2 regions of the Nitrospirillum amazonense genome follow, and region 1 is predicted to be linked to the other one. Evidence: riboswitches for the same ligand, from Rfam matches in the RefSeq annotation. Region 1 holds a riboswitch; the other holds the start of a gene.
The links. Region 1 has a riboswitch for thiamine pyrophosphate ahead of thiO (glycine oxidase ThiO). Riboswitches for the same ligand answer to the same signal wherever they lie in the genome.

Region 1 (7,586 bases):
ACACCATGCTGCTGTCCTACGCCCTGGGCGCCGGCGCCCACGGCCATGGCATGGATGAACTGGCGCAGCGCCACCTGGGCCATACCTGCATCACCTTCGACGAGGTGACGGGCACCGGCAAGAACCGCATCACCTTCGACCGCGTGCCCCTGGACCGAGCCTGCGCCTATGCGGCGGAGGATGCGGACATCACCCTGCGCCTGCACCAGGTGCTGAAGGCCGACGTGCTGCGCCGCCACCTGATGACGGTGTACGAGACGCTGGACCGCCCCCTGACGCCCGTGGTGGCGACCATGGAGGAGGCCGGCATCCTGGTGGACCGGGCCATGCTGGCCGAGCTTTCGCGCGATTTCGCCGGCCGCCTGGCCGCACTGGAACAGGAAATCCACACCCTGGTGGGCCACCCGTTCAACGTCGCCAGCCCCAAGCAGCTGGGCGAGGTGCTGTTCGACGAGATGGGCCTGCCCGGCGGTAAGAAGGGCAAGACCGGCGCCTATTCCACCGACAGCAGCGTGCTGGAACCCCTGGCCGAACAAGGGGTGGAAGTAGCGCAGAAGGTGCTGGACCATCGCCAGCTGGCCAAGCTGAAGTCCACCTACACCGACGCCCTGCAGGAGGAGATCAACGCCGGCACGGGCCGCGTGCACACCTGCTTCGCCCTGGCCGCCACCGCCACCGGGCGCCTCAGCTCCACCGATCCCAACCTGCAGAACATCCCCATCCGCACGGAGGAGGGGCGCAAGATCCGCCGCGCCTTCGTGGCGCCGGAGGGCCATGTGCTGCTGTCCGTGGACTACAGCCAGATCGAGCTGCGCCTGGTGGCGGAGATCGCCGGCGTGCCGGCCCTGAAGCAGGCCTTCACCGAGGGCATCGACATTCACGCCATGACGGCGTCCCAGGTGTTCGGCGTGCCGCTGGACCAGATGACCAGCGAGATCCGCCGCAAGGCCAAGGCCATCAACTTCGGCATCATCTACGGCATCTCCGGCTTCGGCCTGGGCCGCCAGTTGGGCATCGGCGCCGGTGAGGCCGGCGCCTTCATCAAGCAGTACTTCGAACGCTTCCCCGAACTGGCCGGCTATTTCGAGAAGACCAAGGCCGAGGCCAAGGAAAAGGGCTACGTCACCACCCTGTTCGGCCGCCAGTGCTGGATCCAGGGCATCAAGGAAAGTAACGCCGCCCGCCGCGCCTTCGCCGAGCGCCAAGCCATCAACGCCCCCATCCAGGGCACCGCCGCCGATATCATCCGCCGCGCCATGGCCCGCGTGCCCGCCGCGATGGCGAATGCCGGCCTGACCGGCCGCATGCTGCTGCAGGTGCACGACGAACTGCTGTTCGAGGTGCCGGTGGCGGAGGTGGACGCCACCGTCCCCGTGGTGCGCCAGGTGATGGAGGGCGCCGCCAGCCTGTCCGTGCCCCTGGTGGCCGAGGCCGGCACGGGGCGGAGTTGGGGCGAGGCGCACTGAGCGCGCTTCAGGCGCCGGCGCCAGCATTCGCTGCCTCGGCTGTCCTCGCCTAGCCCCACGCCGCCAGCAGGTCCCGCACCACGGCGCCTGGGTCGGCCGCGCGCATGACAGTGCCCATGACGGCCAGGCCAGCGGCGCCAGCCGCGCGGGCCTGCGCCGCGTTGACAGCAGTGATGCCGCCGAGCGCCAGGGCACCGGGCAGGCGGGATAGCGCCTGGGGGCCCAGGGCGGGACCATAGCCGGGCTTGGATGGCGTCTCGAAAATGGGGCTGAGGGTGGCGTAGTCGGCGCCGCCCAGGCCCTCCTCCGGATGGTGGCGGGACAGGCCGACCAGCGCCTGGGCCCCCAAGCGAGCGCGGGCCGCCGCCACGTCGCCGCCCGCCCCCAGATGCACGCCGTCACACAGCATCGCCGCCGCCAGGTCGCCGTGCACCGTCAGCAGGGCGCCGTGGTGACGGGCGATGGGGACCAGCCGGCGCACCAGATCCAGCCGGTCCTGGGCGGCCAGGTTCTTTTCCCGCACGCTGGCCCAGCGGCAGCCGGCGGCGAACACGCGGTCCAGCACTTGGGGCAGCGGCAAGGACGCCTGTCGGCGGTCGGTGATGACCAGCAGGGGTGGGGCGGGCAACACCACCCCACCTATCCCCCGATCAGCCCCAGCTCTGGGCTGGAGGCTTCGGCGCGGGTGCGCTTCGGGATGCGGCCGGCCAGGCGGGCAAGGCGACCTGCGATGACGGCGTGGCCCATGGCGGCCGCCATGCGCACCGGGTCCTTGCTCTTGGACACGGCGGTGTTCAGCAGCACGGCGTCGCAGCCCAGTTCCATAGCCAGGGCGGCGTCAGAGGCGGTGCCGATGCCGGCGTCCAGGATGACCGGCACCGTGCTGCGCGCGCATATCATTTCGATATTGTAAGGATTGAGGATTCCCAGCCCCGTGCCGATGGGCGCCCCCAGGGGCATGACGGCGGCGCAGCCGACGTCGGCCAGACGGCGACAGACGATGGGGTCGTCGGTGCAATAGGGCAGGACGGTGAAACCGTCGTCCACAAGCTGGGCGGCAGCGGTCACCAACTGCTCCACATCCGGGTACAGCGTCTCGCGGTCGCCGATCAGTTCCAGCTTGATCCAGCTGGTGTCCAGCGCCTCGCGCGCCAGCTGGGCGGTCAGCACGGCGTCCTTCACCGTGGCGCAGCCGGCGGTGTTGGGCAGCAGCCAGGCCCTGTCGCGCACGAGGTCCAGGATGCCCTCGGCCCCGCCCTCCATATCCACCCGGCGGATGGAGACGGTGACCACTTCAGCGCCCGACGCCGCCAAGCTGTCCAGGAACACCTGCTGGTTGGGATAGCCCGCCGTGCCCAAGAACAGGCGGGAGGTGAACGCCTTGCCGGCGATGCGGAACAGGTCTTCAGCCACCTTGCAGCACCTTCACGATTTCGATGGCGTCGCCGTCGGCGACGGCACGCTCCGCCCAGCGGGCACGCGGCACCACGGTGCCGTTGATGGCCACGGCGATGCCGCGGGAATCCGGCCCCACCCCCGCCTCGCCCAACAGGGCCGGCAGGTCCAGGCCGTCCGCATGGTCGCGGGCCTTGCCGTTCACGGTGATCATGCACGCCTCACGTCAAGCTCAGTTCGCTGGCCAAATCGCCCGATGCCGAAGGGCGCCAGCAGCGGGTCCACCCGGCCGGTCAGGATGTGGTCGGCGACCAGGTCGGCCGTGCCGGGCGTCAGCAGGATGCCGTTGCGGTGGTGGCCGGTGGCCATGACCAGGCCGGCGACCTCGGGCACGGGCCCCAGGATGGGGGCGTCGTCGCGGCTGCCGGGGCGGTGGCCCACCCACATCTCCTCGATGGGCAGTTCCTCCACCCCGGGCAGGGCCCGCCACGCGGCCTCCAGCAGGGCCAGCACGCCGCCGGCCGTCAGATGGTCGTCCCAGCCCTTGTCCTCGGTCGTGGCGCCCACGATCAGGCGCCCGTCCAGACGGGGCACCAGATAGCATTTGGGCGGCCACACCACATGGCGCAACAGCGGCTGGGCCGGGTCCATGCGCAGGGCCAGCATCTGGCCCTTCACCGGCCGCACCGGCGGCACCGCGCCTTCCGGCAGGCCTGGCAACTGGCGCGACCAGGCGCCGGCCGCCAGCGCCACCACGTCGGCGGGCTTCAGCGCGCCATCCACCACCACGCCATCGGTGCGGCCCGCCGTCAGCGACAGCGCCTCCACGGCCGCGCCCTCGTGCAGGCGGGCGCCCGCCTTCAATGCCGCGGCCTTCAGCGCCACGGCCAGCTTGCGGTTGTCCACCTGGCCGTCATCGGCGCCCAGCACGCCGGCGGCGGCGCGGGGGTTCAGCCACGGCTCACGCTCCTTCACCTGCGCGCCATTCAGCCAGGCGACATTGAGGCCCAAGGACCGCTGGAACTCGAAGCCGCTGCGCAGCACCTCCACATCGTCGCGAGTCAGGGCCACCTGCACCGTGCCGTCCGTGCGCAGGTCGACGGGCAGGCCGCTGTAAGCCTCCAGCTCGGCGGCGAAGGCGGGCCAGCGGCGCTGGCTGTCCAGGGTCAGGGGCAGCAGCGCCTGCTCCCCCGGTTCCGTCTCCACGGCGGCCGCCAGCATACCGGCGGCGGCATGGGTGGCACCCCGGCCAGCGGTCCCCCGATCATAGATGTCGACCGCGCAGCCGGCGGCGGCCAGGCGCCAGGCGATTGACAGGCCGATGCAGCCGGCACCGATGACGACCACCCGGGGGGCGACGGACGGCTTGGCAAATGAATGGCCCGAAGGCGGATGATAGGTCACGGTCTCGCGATCTCCCTTCGCCGGCATGATCCGGAGCAGGTTCCATGGGTCTGATCTCAGCCGCGGGCCCGGTGGTCAGGCGGGCGGCACCCCAGTCGATGGCGGGAACGATGGCGGACGGGGCGTCCGAATTCAAGGGTCTTGCCGTCATGGCTGGGTGACAGGGCGGCGTTCGACATCCCCCGTCCGGGCGCGCCGATGCGCCGTCGGCCTACCCCATCAGGGATTTGACAAGTAGGCCGATTGTCTGGACTCTGCGAACCTTAGGGGTCCAGCTACCAAGGTCTGCTCATGTTTGCCGCCATCGGCCTGCTCGGCGTGTTCATCTGCGTGTTCGGGTCGTTCATGATTTTCGGCGGCAAGATCGGCATCATCCTTGAGGCCCTGCCTGGCGAATTCATGACCATCGGCGGCGCCGCCATCTGCGGCTTCATGGTGGCGAACAGCACCCACACCATCAAGCAGGCGCTGGGTGCGGTGAAGCGCATCTTCCCCGGCGCGAAGTTCCACAAAAAGGAATACATGGAGCTGCTGTCGCTGCTCTATCAAATCCTGAAGACGATGAAGACCAAGGGCGTGCTGGCCATCGAGCAGCACATCGAAAAGCCCCTGGAAAGCAACATCTTCAACGCCTACCCCTCGATCATGAAGGATCCGTTCACGGTCAAGTTCATCGCGGACTACCTGCGCATGTTCTCCATCGGCGTGGACAACCCGCATGAACTTGAGGCGCTGATGGAGCAGGAGATCGACAAGGCCAAGCACGAGGACCTGCACTCCAGCCACGCCTTCCAGACCATGGCCGACGCCATGCCCGCCCTGGGCATCGTGGCCGCCGTGCTGGGCGTCATCAAGACCATGGCGTCCATCACCGAGCCGCCCGAGGTGCTGGGCAAGCTGATCGGTGGCGCCCTGGTCGGCACCTTCATGGGTATCTTCCTGTCCTACTGCATCATCGCCCCCATCGCCTCGCGGCTGAAGGGCGTGGCGGAGGAGGAGAACCAGTTCTACCACGTCATCCGGGCGGCCATCACATCCCACCTGGCGGGCTACGCGCCCCAGGTGTCCATCGAGGCGGCACGAAAAAAGGTGCCGACGGAGTACATGCCCGACTTCAACGAGTTGGAAGAGGCGCTGTCGGCGATTAATTGACGCCGGCAGGCGGCGGGCGCCCCCCATCCCAAAGTTTAGGTCAAGGCGGGCGCGAGCGTGCCAGAGCCCGGCCATGCACCCGCAACCCAGCCATGCCGCACTGCAACCCCGATTCGGTCTTAATGCGATTGACCTGGGGCGCCGGAGAGGCCAACTACGGTGCCATGCGAATAGAGCGTCATCCCATCGGCCCGGCATGCATCACGACAGCCGCCCACGCCTGACGCTTTGCCATGGCCGCCTGTTCCTGGGCGGCCATTTTCACGAGGCAGCATCCATCGCGCCTTGCCAACGGCGCCGTCCCCTGGGGAACGGCGACGGGCGGGTGTCGGGCCGCCGAAACAACATAGGAGACGTAATTTGACCGATCAGCCGCTCGCTGGAAAAGCCGTTGCCATCCTCATCGCCAACGGCTTCGAAGAAGTGGAAATGACCGAAGCCCAGCGCGCCCTACTGCGCGCCGGCGCCGCGCCCAAGATCATCTCGCCCGAGCAGGGTCTCGTGAACGGCTGGCACGGTACGTCCTGGGGCCACTACTTCCCCACGGACAAGCAGATTGGCGAGGTGCTGGCCGCCGACTTCGACCTGCTGGTCCTGCCGGGCGGTGAGCGCAGCGTGACCAAGCTGGCCGCTAACCCGCACACCCGTCGCATCATCGGCAGCTTCATGGACGCCGGCAAGGGCGTCGCCGCCATCAACCACGGCGTCCAGCTGCTGGCCGTGGCCCAGCGTCTGAAGGGCCGCACCGTGACCGGCAACGAGGCGATCCGCGAGACCGTCGAGGCCGCCGGCGCCACCTGGGTGGCCGAGGAAGGCCAGAACATGAACATCGACCGCCAGCTGCTGACCGCCCGCGGTCCGGAAGAGGTGGTGCCGGAGTTCATCGAGACCATGCTGCGCGTCTTCGCCGACGCCATCGAGTACCGCCGTCAGCTGCTGGCCGAGAAGGCCGCCGCCGCCTGATCAGGCCGGCATACGGAATGAAAAAAGGGCGCGTGGCATCCAGCTTCGCGCCCTTTTTGTTTATCCAGATGAGGCGCTCACCCCCGCCGGTATTCCACCACCGTCCAGGTGAACAGGCCCAGCAGGACCAGGGCGCCGGCCTGGTGGGTAGCGGCCACGTGCACCGGCACGAACATCAGCAGGGTGCTGATGCCCAGGCTGATCTGCACCAGCACCATCGCGGCCACGGCGATGGCCAACGTCCGCACCCGGCCCTGGACGTCAGCACGCAGGGCGCGGAAGGCGTAGGACCAGACCACCAGGCCGGTCAGGATGGCCAGCCAGCGGTGGGTGAACTGCACCGCCGCCGTGTTCTCCAGGATGTTCAGCCAGATGGGGCTGAGGTTCCACATCTCCTCCGGCGCGAAGGTGCCGTTCATCAGCGGCCAGGTGTTGTAGGCCTGGCCCGCGTCCAGCCCGGCGGTGAAGGCACCCCACACCATGGTGGTGGCGACCAGGGCCATGGCAATACCGGCGTGGCGGCGCAAACTGCCGCGCGCCCGGTGCAGGCTGCCACTGGCGGCAGGGAACAGCAGCGGCAGGGCCGTGGCCAGCATGGCGACATAGATCAGCACCGCCAGCGACAGGTGGGCCGCCAGGCGGTAGTGGCTGACATCGGGCCGGTTCACCAGGCCGCTCTTGACCATGTACCAGCCCAAGGCGCCCTGCAGCCCGCCCAGAACGAACAGGCCGGCCAGGCGCGGCACCAGGCTGCGCGGCACGCGGCGGGTGGCGAGAAAGACCAGGAAGGGCAACAGGAAGACGAGGCCGATCAGGCGCCCCACCAGGCGGTGGAACCACTCCCAAAAGAAGATGCCCTTGAACTGCGCCAGGTCCATGCCGCTGTGCTTCAGCGCGAATTCCGGCGTGGCCTGGTACTTGGCGAACTCCTCCGCCCAGGCGGCGTCCGACAGGGGCGGCAGGGCACCCGTCACCGGCTTCCATTCCGTGATCGACAAGCCGCTTTCCGTCAGGCGGGTGATGGCGCCGATGACGGCCATGGCGAATACCAAGCCGGCACAGACCAGCAGCCAGATGCCGATGGCGCGATAGGGCGCGCGGGTGGCGGCACGGGCGCGGGCGGTGGGGAAAGGCGTGACGGTCACGGGATGGGGCCTTTGAAAAGTAAAGGGCTGGAGCGGACTATAAGCCCGCCCCAGCCCCCCT
Region 2 (7,586 bases), on a different contig from region 1:
CTGGGCGCGGGCGCCGGCCGACCCCTCCGCCTCATAGACGATCGTGGGAATGCCGTGGACATGCAGGACGCGGGCGAGGGTGAGACCGCCCAGGCCGGCGCCGACGATGGTGACGGGTGTCATCTTGCTTCCTCAAAGGGATTGGAACGATGTTCCATAGATATTTAATTGGAACGGGGTTCCATGAATGTCAAGATGATCCCATGACGAAACGGACCGACCGGCGCGCGGACGCGCTTTCCAGGGAAAGGATCGTGGGGGCGGCGATCGCCATCCTCGATGCAGGCGGCGAGGGCGCCCTGACCTTCCGCGCGCTGGCGGCCCGCCTGGCGACGGGCAGCGGGGCCATCTACTGGCATGTCGCCGACAAGGACGCGCTGTTGGCGGCGGCCACCGACCATGTCGTCACGCGGGCCATGGCAGGGGCGATATCCGGGGCGATATCCGGGGCCATATCCGAGACCGGGGCCGGCGGGGCGGACCCGCGCGAGGCCATCCGGGTGATCGCCCTGGCCATGTTCGACGCCATCGACGCGCACCCTTGGGTGGGCGCCCAGTTCTCCCGCGCGCCGTGGCAGCCGGCGATGCTGCGGGTGTTTGAGGCCATAGGCGGCCGGCTGTGGGAACTGGGCGTGCCGGAGGGGGCGTGGTTCAACGCCTGGTCGGCGCTGGTGACCTATATCTTCGGCGCCGCCGGGCAGAACGCGGCGAACGCGCGCCTGCAGGCGCCGGGGACGGATCGCTCGGCGGCGCTGGCGGACATCGCCGGGGGATGGGCGCGGCTGGATCCGGCCGACTATCCCTTCCTGCGTCGGGTGGCGCCGCAGCTGGCGGCGCACGATGACCGTGACCAGTTCCTGGCCGGCATCGACCTCATCCTGGCCGGTATCGGGACGGTGCGATAGGCGGTTCCCCGGCGGTTCCGCGGCGGAAGATCACGACGCCGCCACGGCGGCGGCCCAGGCCTTGGTGGCCTGGCAGGTGTCCATGGCCCGCCGATAGGCGTCGCGGCCGCTGGTGCGGGCGATGTAGGCGCGCTGCGCCTCGTTGAGGGTGTAGCCGCCGGCCCGCTGGGCGAACTCAAGCGCGTAGGTCACGGAAATGTCGGCCGCCGTGAACGTCTCGCCGGCCATGTAAGGCGCGCGCGCCAGCTGGCGCGTCACCAGCCCCAGCCGGCTCTCGAACACCTCCAGCGCCTTGAGGGCGCCCCAGTTCCGGCGCTCCGCCTCGGGCGCCAGGTTGCGGCTGACGACGACGAAGTACATCGACGCGGCCAGGCCGGCTTCGCCCAGGTGCAGGAATTGCTGATAGGCGGGGAAGGCGGGATCCTGCGCGGCCGGCGCCAGCGGCGTGGGCCCGTACCGCGCGATCAGATATTCCATGATCGCGATGGACTCGACCAGGGTGGCATCGCCGTCCTGGAGCGCCGGGATGAAGCCGGCCGGGTTGATGGCCAGGTACTCCGGATCATTCTCGACGCCGGCGAGCAGATCCACCGGCCTCAGCCGATAGGGCAGCCCCATTTCCTCCAGCAGCCAGACGACGCGAAAGCCCCTTCCTTCGCCGAAGACGGTGATCATCGTCCACGATCCTCCCTATCTGAACCCGTGCCTGTCTGAACCCGTGGCCCGCGCATCAGGACACGGGCCCGGCACAAAGGACAATCCCCACCGGCGGGGTACCGGTGGGGATTGAACGGACGTCGGGATGCTGAACCCGGATGCGCGCCTCAGGGCGTGTGATAAATCTCCGCCCCCTGCGCCAGGAAGGCCTCCGACATCTCGGCCATGCCCTTCTCGGCTTCGACGAAGCTGCCCTCCACGCCGGCCAGGTCGCGCACCTCCTGGCTGATCTTCATGGAGCAGAACTTCGGCCCGCACATGCTGCAGAAGTGCGCCAGCTTGGCGCCGTCGGCGGGCAGGGTCTGGTCGTGGAACTTTTCCGCCGTTTCCGGGTCCAGCGACAGGTTGAACTGGTCGCGCCAGCGGAACTCGAACCGGGCGCGGCTGAGCGCGTCGTCGCGCAGGCGGGCGGCGGGGTGGCCCTTGGCGAGATCCGCCGCGTGCGCCGCCACCTTGTAGGTGACGACACCCACCTTCACGTCGTCGCGGTCGGGCAGGCCCAGATGCTCCTTGGGCGTCACGTAGCAGAGCATGGCGGTGCCGAACCAGCCGATCTGGGCGGCGCCGATGGCGCTGGTGATGTGGTCGTAGCCGGGCGCGATGTCGGTGGTGAGCGGCCCCAGCGTGTAGAACGGCGCCTCGCCGCACCACTGCAGCTGCAGGTCCATGTTCTCCTTGATCTTGTGCATGGGCACATGGCCCGGGCCCTCGATCATCACCTGCACGTCGTGCTTCCAGGCGATCTGCGTCAGCTCACCCAGTGTCTTCAGCTCGGCGAACTGGGCGGCGTCGTTGGCATCCGCGATGCTGCCGGGGCGCAGGCCGTCGCCCAGCGAGAAGGCCACGTCATAGGCCTTCATGATCTCGCAGATTTCCTCGAAGCGGGTGTAGAGGAAGTTCTCCTTGTGGTGCGCCAGGCACCACTTGGCCATGATGGACCCGCCGCGCGAGACGATGCCGGTGACGCGCTTGGCCGTCAGGGGGATGTGGGCCAGGCGCACGCCGGCATGGATGGTGAAATAGTCCACGCCCTGCTCGCACTGCTCGATCAGGGTGTCGCGGAACACCTCCCACGTCAGGTCCTCGGCCTTGCCGTTCACCTTCTCCAGCGCCTGGTAGATGGGAACGGTGCCGATGGGCACGGGGCTGTTGCGGATAATCCATTCGCGGATGGTGTGGATGTTGCGGCCGGTGGACAGGTCCATGACCGTGTCGGCCCCCCAGCGGATGGCCCACACCAGCTTGTCCACTTCTTCCGCGACGCTGGAGGTGACGGCGGAATTGCCGATGTTGGCGTTGATCTTGACCAGGAAGTTGCGGCCGATGGCCATCGGCTCCGATTCCGGGTGGTTGATGTTGTTGGGGATGATGGCGCGACCGCGCGCGATCTCATCCCGCACGAACTCCGGCGTCACGAAGTCCGGGATGGATGCCCCGAAGCTTTCGCCGTCGCGCTCCAGCTGTTCCTTCAGCGCCTGGCGGCCCAGGTTCTCGCGGATGGCGACGTATTCCATCTCCGGCGTCACGATGCCGGCGCGGGCGTAGGCCAGCTGCGTCACCGCCCTGACAACACCCCCGGGGCCATCCTTGGCGCGCAGGGGCAGGCGGCCGGCGCGGTCGAACACCGGCACGGGGCTGCTCTCGCCTTCCTTCAGGCCGTTGTCCACCGCCTTGATGGCGCGGCCCTCATAACGCTCCACATCGCCCCGGCCCTCGACCCAGGGGCGGCGCAGCTCCGCCAGGCCCAGGCGGATGTCGGTGGTCACGGCCGGGTCGGTGTAGGGGCCGGACGGGTCGTAGACGCGCACCGGCGGTTCATTGGCGCTGGGGCTCAGGTCGATCTCGCGCATGGCCACGCGCAGGTCGGGGTGCAGGGTGCCCGGGATGTGGACCTTGCGGGAGGCGGGCAGGGGCCCGGTGGTGACGGTGAAGCCGTCGTTCGCCGGAATCGCGGCCGGGGTCAGGGTATCGGGCATAGGGTCGTGCTCCTCCGTAGTCCGGCGCCCTTGGCTCTCTGGCCGCTGATGCGTCCGGCACGTCACATGTCGCCAACCCGGGGCAACGACGATGAGGGGGAGGAAGGCGGCCGCTGCAGTCGCGGCCTACAGGGCGGATGCGCGTGTGATCCCGTTGGCGGGTAGATACGCGAAGGCCCCTGTTCCCATCCCTACGCCGGTACGATCCGGATCAGGTTCAAAGGGTCCCCGCGTCTCTCCGCGGATCTCAGCGCCCTCCGGCGCACCCCTGGAACGAAGGCCGCACTGTGCGCGCCCGAGGGCGCAGGTGTCAATGGGGAGGGAAATGGGGTGGTGGGGGAATGGTTGGGCGACGCTCAGTTCTACCGATGGGTTCGCCTCAGTAAATTTGGACGGAGGAGACGGTCTTGATGCTGGGGTGACCGACGCGCACATGGTCGATGACGTAGCCGGCCACGGGCGTCAGTGTGTCGCCTTGCCCCCGCCAGACGCCCAAGATCATGGCGCCCACCCGCCAGCCCACGGTGCCGGGTGCGATGCGCACGGTCAGCGGTCCGTCCGGGCTTTGCCAGGTCATCAATGGCGACGACATCTCGAACGCCGAGAAGCCGCGATAATGCCAACCGGGAAAGTTCGGCATTCGAAAGGTCGCGTCCAATGGTTCATCCATCTCCTGTGGGGTCAGGTCTGGCAAGGTGGGGTAAGCGGGCCCACCAGCCGGATGAAAAGGACCCGCCTCTACCCATGGGCTGGCGCCCACCGTGGCCGCCCAACCGGGGGCCGCTTGCCGCAGGGCTTGGCAGACGGGCGCGCTGGCATTGCAGGTGCCTTCGCCCAGACGGTAGGCGGCTTGGTAGGTCACCTCGAGGTTGCAGGAGTCGCCCCAGCGGTCTTTCCTGGCCAGGCGGATGAACAGGGTTGAGCGCTCAGGTCCGGCCTTGGCCCGGATACTGTCCGCGTTCTGGGTGAAGAACAGAGGCTGTCCGCTGCCGTCCGTGCCGAAGCCGACGGTTTCCGTCCAGCAATAGGGCTGGGCGTGGTTTTCCGGCGGCGGCAGGGCGGGACCGGCTTTCCCGCTGGCGTCCAAGGGAAAGGCGGTGACGCTGACGCAATCGGCCGTGCCCCCCGTTGCCGTCACCGCCACGTGCGAGGACCCGAAGGGAACGATGGCTATGGCGTCGCCCCGCCGATTGATTGCCGCCGCCGGCAGCCGATGACGCCAAGTGGGGTCCAGTTTTTCCTCAGGCGCCGGAACCACGAGCCCGGCGGCGATCATCTGCCGATCCAGGGGAATTTGAAGCGGCGCATCGTCAGCGGTGCGGGCCAGGGTCAGCGTCATCGAAGCGCGAGGGCAAAACGACGGGTCACCTTCCCCTTTGCTCAGGGCCGTCAGCGCCGCCTGGCGTAGGGTCATCGTTTGGGACAGGCATTCCTCCTCCGTCGGCCACCCGACCGTCAGGGGCGACGTCGGCCTGGCGGGCCCTTGGCACAGGCGGTCCCGTGTAGCCAGCCATCGGCGCTGTTCGCCGACCAGTGCCGCCACATCCGTGCCGGCCTGAGTCAACACTTGCCTGTAAAGCCGCGCGACCTCCCTATCCTGGTCCGCCAGCTTCGGATCAGCGCAAATCGCGCGCTCGGTCGCCGTCTTGGCGGCAGCGCAGTCAAAGCCGGGGCCGGCGGCCTGCGCAATGCTGGAAAGAAACAGCGCGGCGGTGATCAGGGCGGGAAGGCGGTTCACGGCGGTAGGCAACCGGTGGTGGAGGTTGCCGACAGAATTAAACATCTTTGCCAGGAACGCCATAGGTGCTGACGGCGGGCCTCAGGGCCGGGCCGCCATCGTCACCGCCGGCACGCCCACCCGCACCTGGTTGATGGTGTAGGCCGCCACCGGGGTCAGGGTGTCGCCCTCCCGCCGCCAGGCGCCCAGGATCATGGGGCCGGGGCGCCAGTTCAGCATGCCGGGCGACAGGCGCAGGATCAGGGGGCCGCCGGGGCTCTGCCAGTGCAGGACGGGCGCCTCCTCCTCGAAGTTGGGCAGGCCGGTGTAGGTCCAGCCCTTGACGCTGGGGATGGTCAGGAAGGCGGGGACGAAGGGGCCGGTGTAGGGGGCCAGGCCGTCCAGGGCGGGATAGTCGGGGCGGCCGGGCGGGTGGTCGGCACCGATGGACCAGGGGCTGGCGGCCAGGGCGGTGGCCCAGCGCGGGGTGGCCTCGGCCAGGGCCTTGCAGGTCGCGGCGTCGGCGGCGCAGCGGCCGTCGCCCAGGCGGAACTCGGTCTGGTAGGTCGCCTCGATGCGGCAGGCCGCCCCCCAGCGGTCGCGATGCACGGGGTGGATGCGGACCTCGGCATGGCTGGGACGGGCCATGGGCCGGCTGGGGCCGGAATCCTGGGCGAAGAAGACCGCGGCGCCGGTGGCGTCCTGGCCGAAGCCGGCGCTTTCCGACCAGCAATAGGCCGGCTTGTCCGCCGGGCGGGCCTCGGGCGGCGGCAGGGCGGGGCCGCCGTTGCCGGCCGTGTCCAGCCAATGGACGCTGAAGCTGGTGCACGACGCGGCGTCGTCCAGCGCCGTCACCGCCACATGGGCGCGGCCGAAGGGCACAACGGCCATCTGGTCGCCGGCGTCCTGCGTCGCCTCCGGCGGCAGCCGGTCGCGCCACACCTGGGTCAGTTCCTGCTCCGGCGCCGGGGTCAACAGGCCGGCGCCGATCAGCTGCTCATCCAAATCGCCCACGGGCGGGCCGCCGTCCAGCCCGCGCGCGGCGGCCAGGGTGGCGGCTGCGCGCTCGCAGAAGGGCTTATCCGGCTTGGCCGCCTGCACCGCCAGCGCGGCGTGGCGCAGGGGCAGCGCGCGGGCCAGGCAGGTGCGCGCCCGCTCGTCATCCGCCGGCGCCAGGTCGCCGCACAGCCGGTCGCGCGTCGCCAGCCAGCGCGCCTGCTCGGCGATCACGGCCGCCGCGTGCGCGCCCGCCTTGGCCTTCGCCAGCCGGTACAGGCGCGCGATCTCCGCATCCTCGGCCCGCAGCGCCGGGCTGGCGCAGATCATCCGTTCCGTGCGCTTGCCCGCCGTGGCGCAGGGGGTGGCCGCCAGGGCCGGGGGCGCCAGCAGGAGGGCGGTGGCGATGGCGGGCAGAACACGGTGTCGAATCACGGGGCGTCTGATCACGGGACTGGGCAACCTGGGTCGGCGGCGGGGCCGACAAGATCAGGCATCACGCCCGCGATTGCCACAGGATCGTTTGCCCCGCCGTCCTACCGCTTCGCCAGATAGTCGACGATGGCCGGGACGTCGCCGGCGTCGATGGGCGCCTTGTAGGTCTGGATCATCTTGTTCACGATCTCCGCCCATTTCTCCCGGGGGAAGGGGGGCTGCCTCAACACCATGCCGGCCGAATGGCAGGTCAGGCAGTTGTTGTTGATGGCCGCCGCGTCGGTGCCGGGGAACTCCCGGTCCGACTGGGGCAGGTCCACGGTTACGGACCGCAGGGTGACGCCCCCGGGCCCCGTGACGGTGGTGGCGTCGGACGCGGCGAAGGCGGGCGCGGCAAGGCCGGTGGCGGCGATGGCTAGAATCCAGGTGCGATTCATCGTGCGACTTCCTCCGTCAGGCGGCCGTCAGCGTGGTCGTCTCGACCACGTTGCGCATGAAGCCGCTGGGGTTCCAATTGGCCTCCAGGGGCTGGGTCTCCCCGGCGGTGTTGGTGCAACGGGCCATCAACCGCACCGGGCCTGCGGCGGGGCCGGGGGCGGCGAGGTGCCATTGGCGGAAGCTGTAGCGTCCCTCGTCCTGGGCCAGCTGGGCCTGCCTCCAGGTCCCGCCACCATCGGCGGACACCTCCACCTTCGCCACCCCCTGGTCGCCGCCGAAGGCCAGGCCGCGCAGGGCCAGGGGCTTGCCCGCCGCCACCTGCGCGCCGTCCACCAGGTTGGTGATGAAGGAACGCGGCACCATGCGGTTGATGGGAACCTGGGCATAGCCGGCCTGCCCCGG

Region 2: it holds a riboswitch for thiamine pyrophosphate, as region 1 does, so the genes downstream of both, thiC (phosphomethylpyrimidine synthase ThiC) here and thiO (glycine oxidase ThiO) in region 1, are expected to answer to the same signal.

What each region holds. Positions count from the first base shown of each region.
Region 1 covers NZ_JARPAF010000002.1:59,123-66,708, forward strand. Annotated here, with positions in the region: gene polA (DNA polymerase I) at 1-1,466, shown strand, start outside; gene P5F91_RS06285 (thiamine phosphate synthase) at 1,516-2,097, opposite strand; gene thiG (thiazole synthase) at 2,106-2,879, opposite strand; gene thiS (sulfur carrier protein ThiS) at 2,872-3,075, opposite strand; gene thiO (glycine oxidase ThiO) at 3,072-4,292, opposite strand; TPP riboswitch at 4,260-4,369, opposite strand; gene motA (flagellar motor stator protein MotA) at 4,557-5,417, shown strand; gene P5F91_RS06310 (DJ-1/PfpI family protein) at 5,778-6,380, shown strand; gene P5F91_RS06315 (COX15/CtaA family protein) at 6,458-7,525, opposite strand.
Region 2 covers NZ_JARPAF010000004.1:527,990-535,575, forward strand. Annotated here, with positions in the region: gene P5F91_RS23160 (FAD-dependent oxidoreductase) at 1-123, opposite strand, end outside; gene P5F91_RS23165 (TetR/AcrR family transcriptional regulator C-terminal domain-containing protein) at 204-905, shown strand; gene P5F91_RS23170 (glutathione S-transferase family protein) at 936-1,580, opposite strand; gene thiC (phosphomethylpyrimidine synthase ThiC) at 1,730-3,598, opposite strand; TPP riboswitch at 3,768-3,878, opposite strand; gene P5F91_RS23180 (lysozyme inhibitor LprI family protein) at 3,978-5,399, opposite strand; gene P5F91_RS23185 (lysozyme inhibitor LprI family protein) at 5,418-6,746, opposite strand; gene P5F91_RS23190 (cytochrome c) at 6,848-7,183, opposite strand; gene P5F91_RS23195 (molybdopterin-dependent oxidoreductase) at 7,200-7,586, opposite strand, start outside.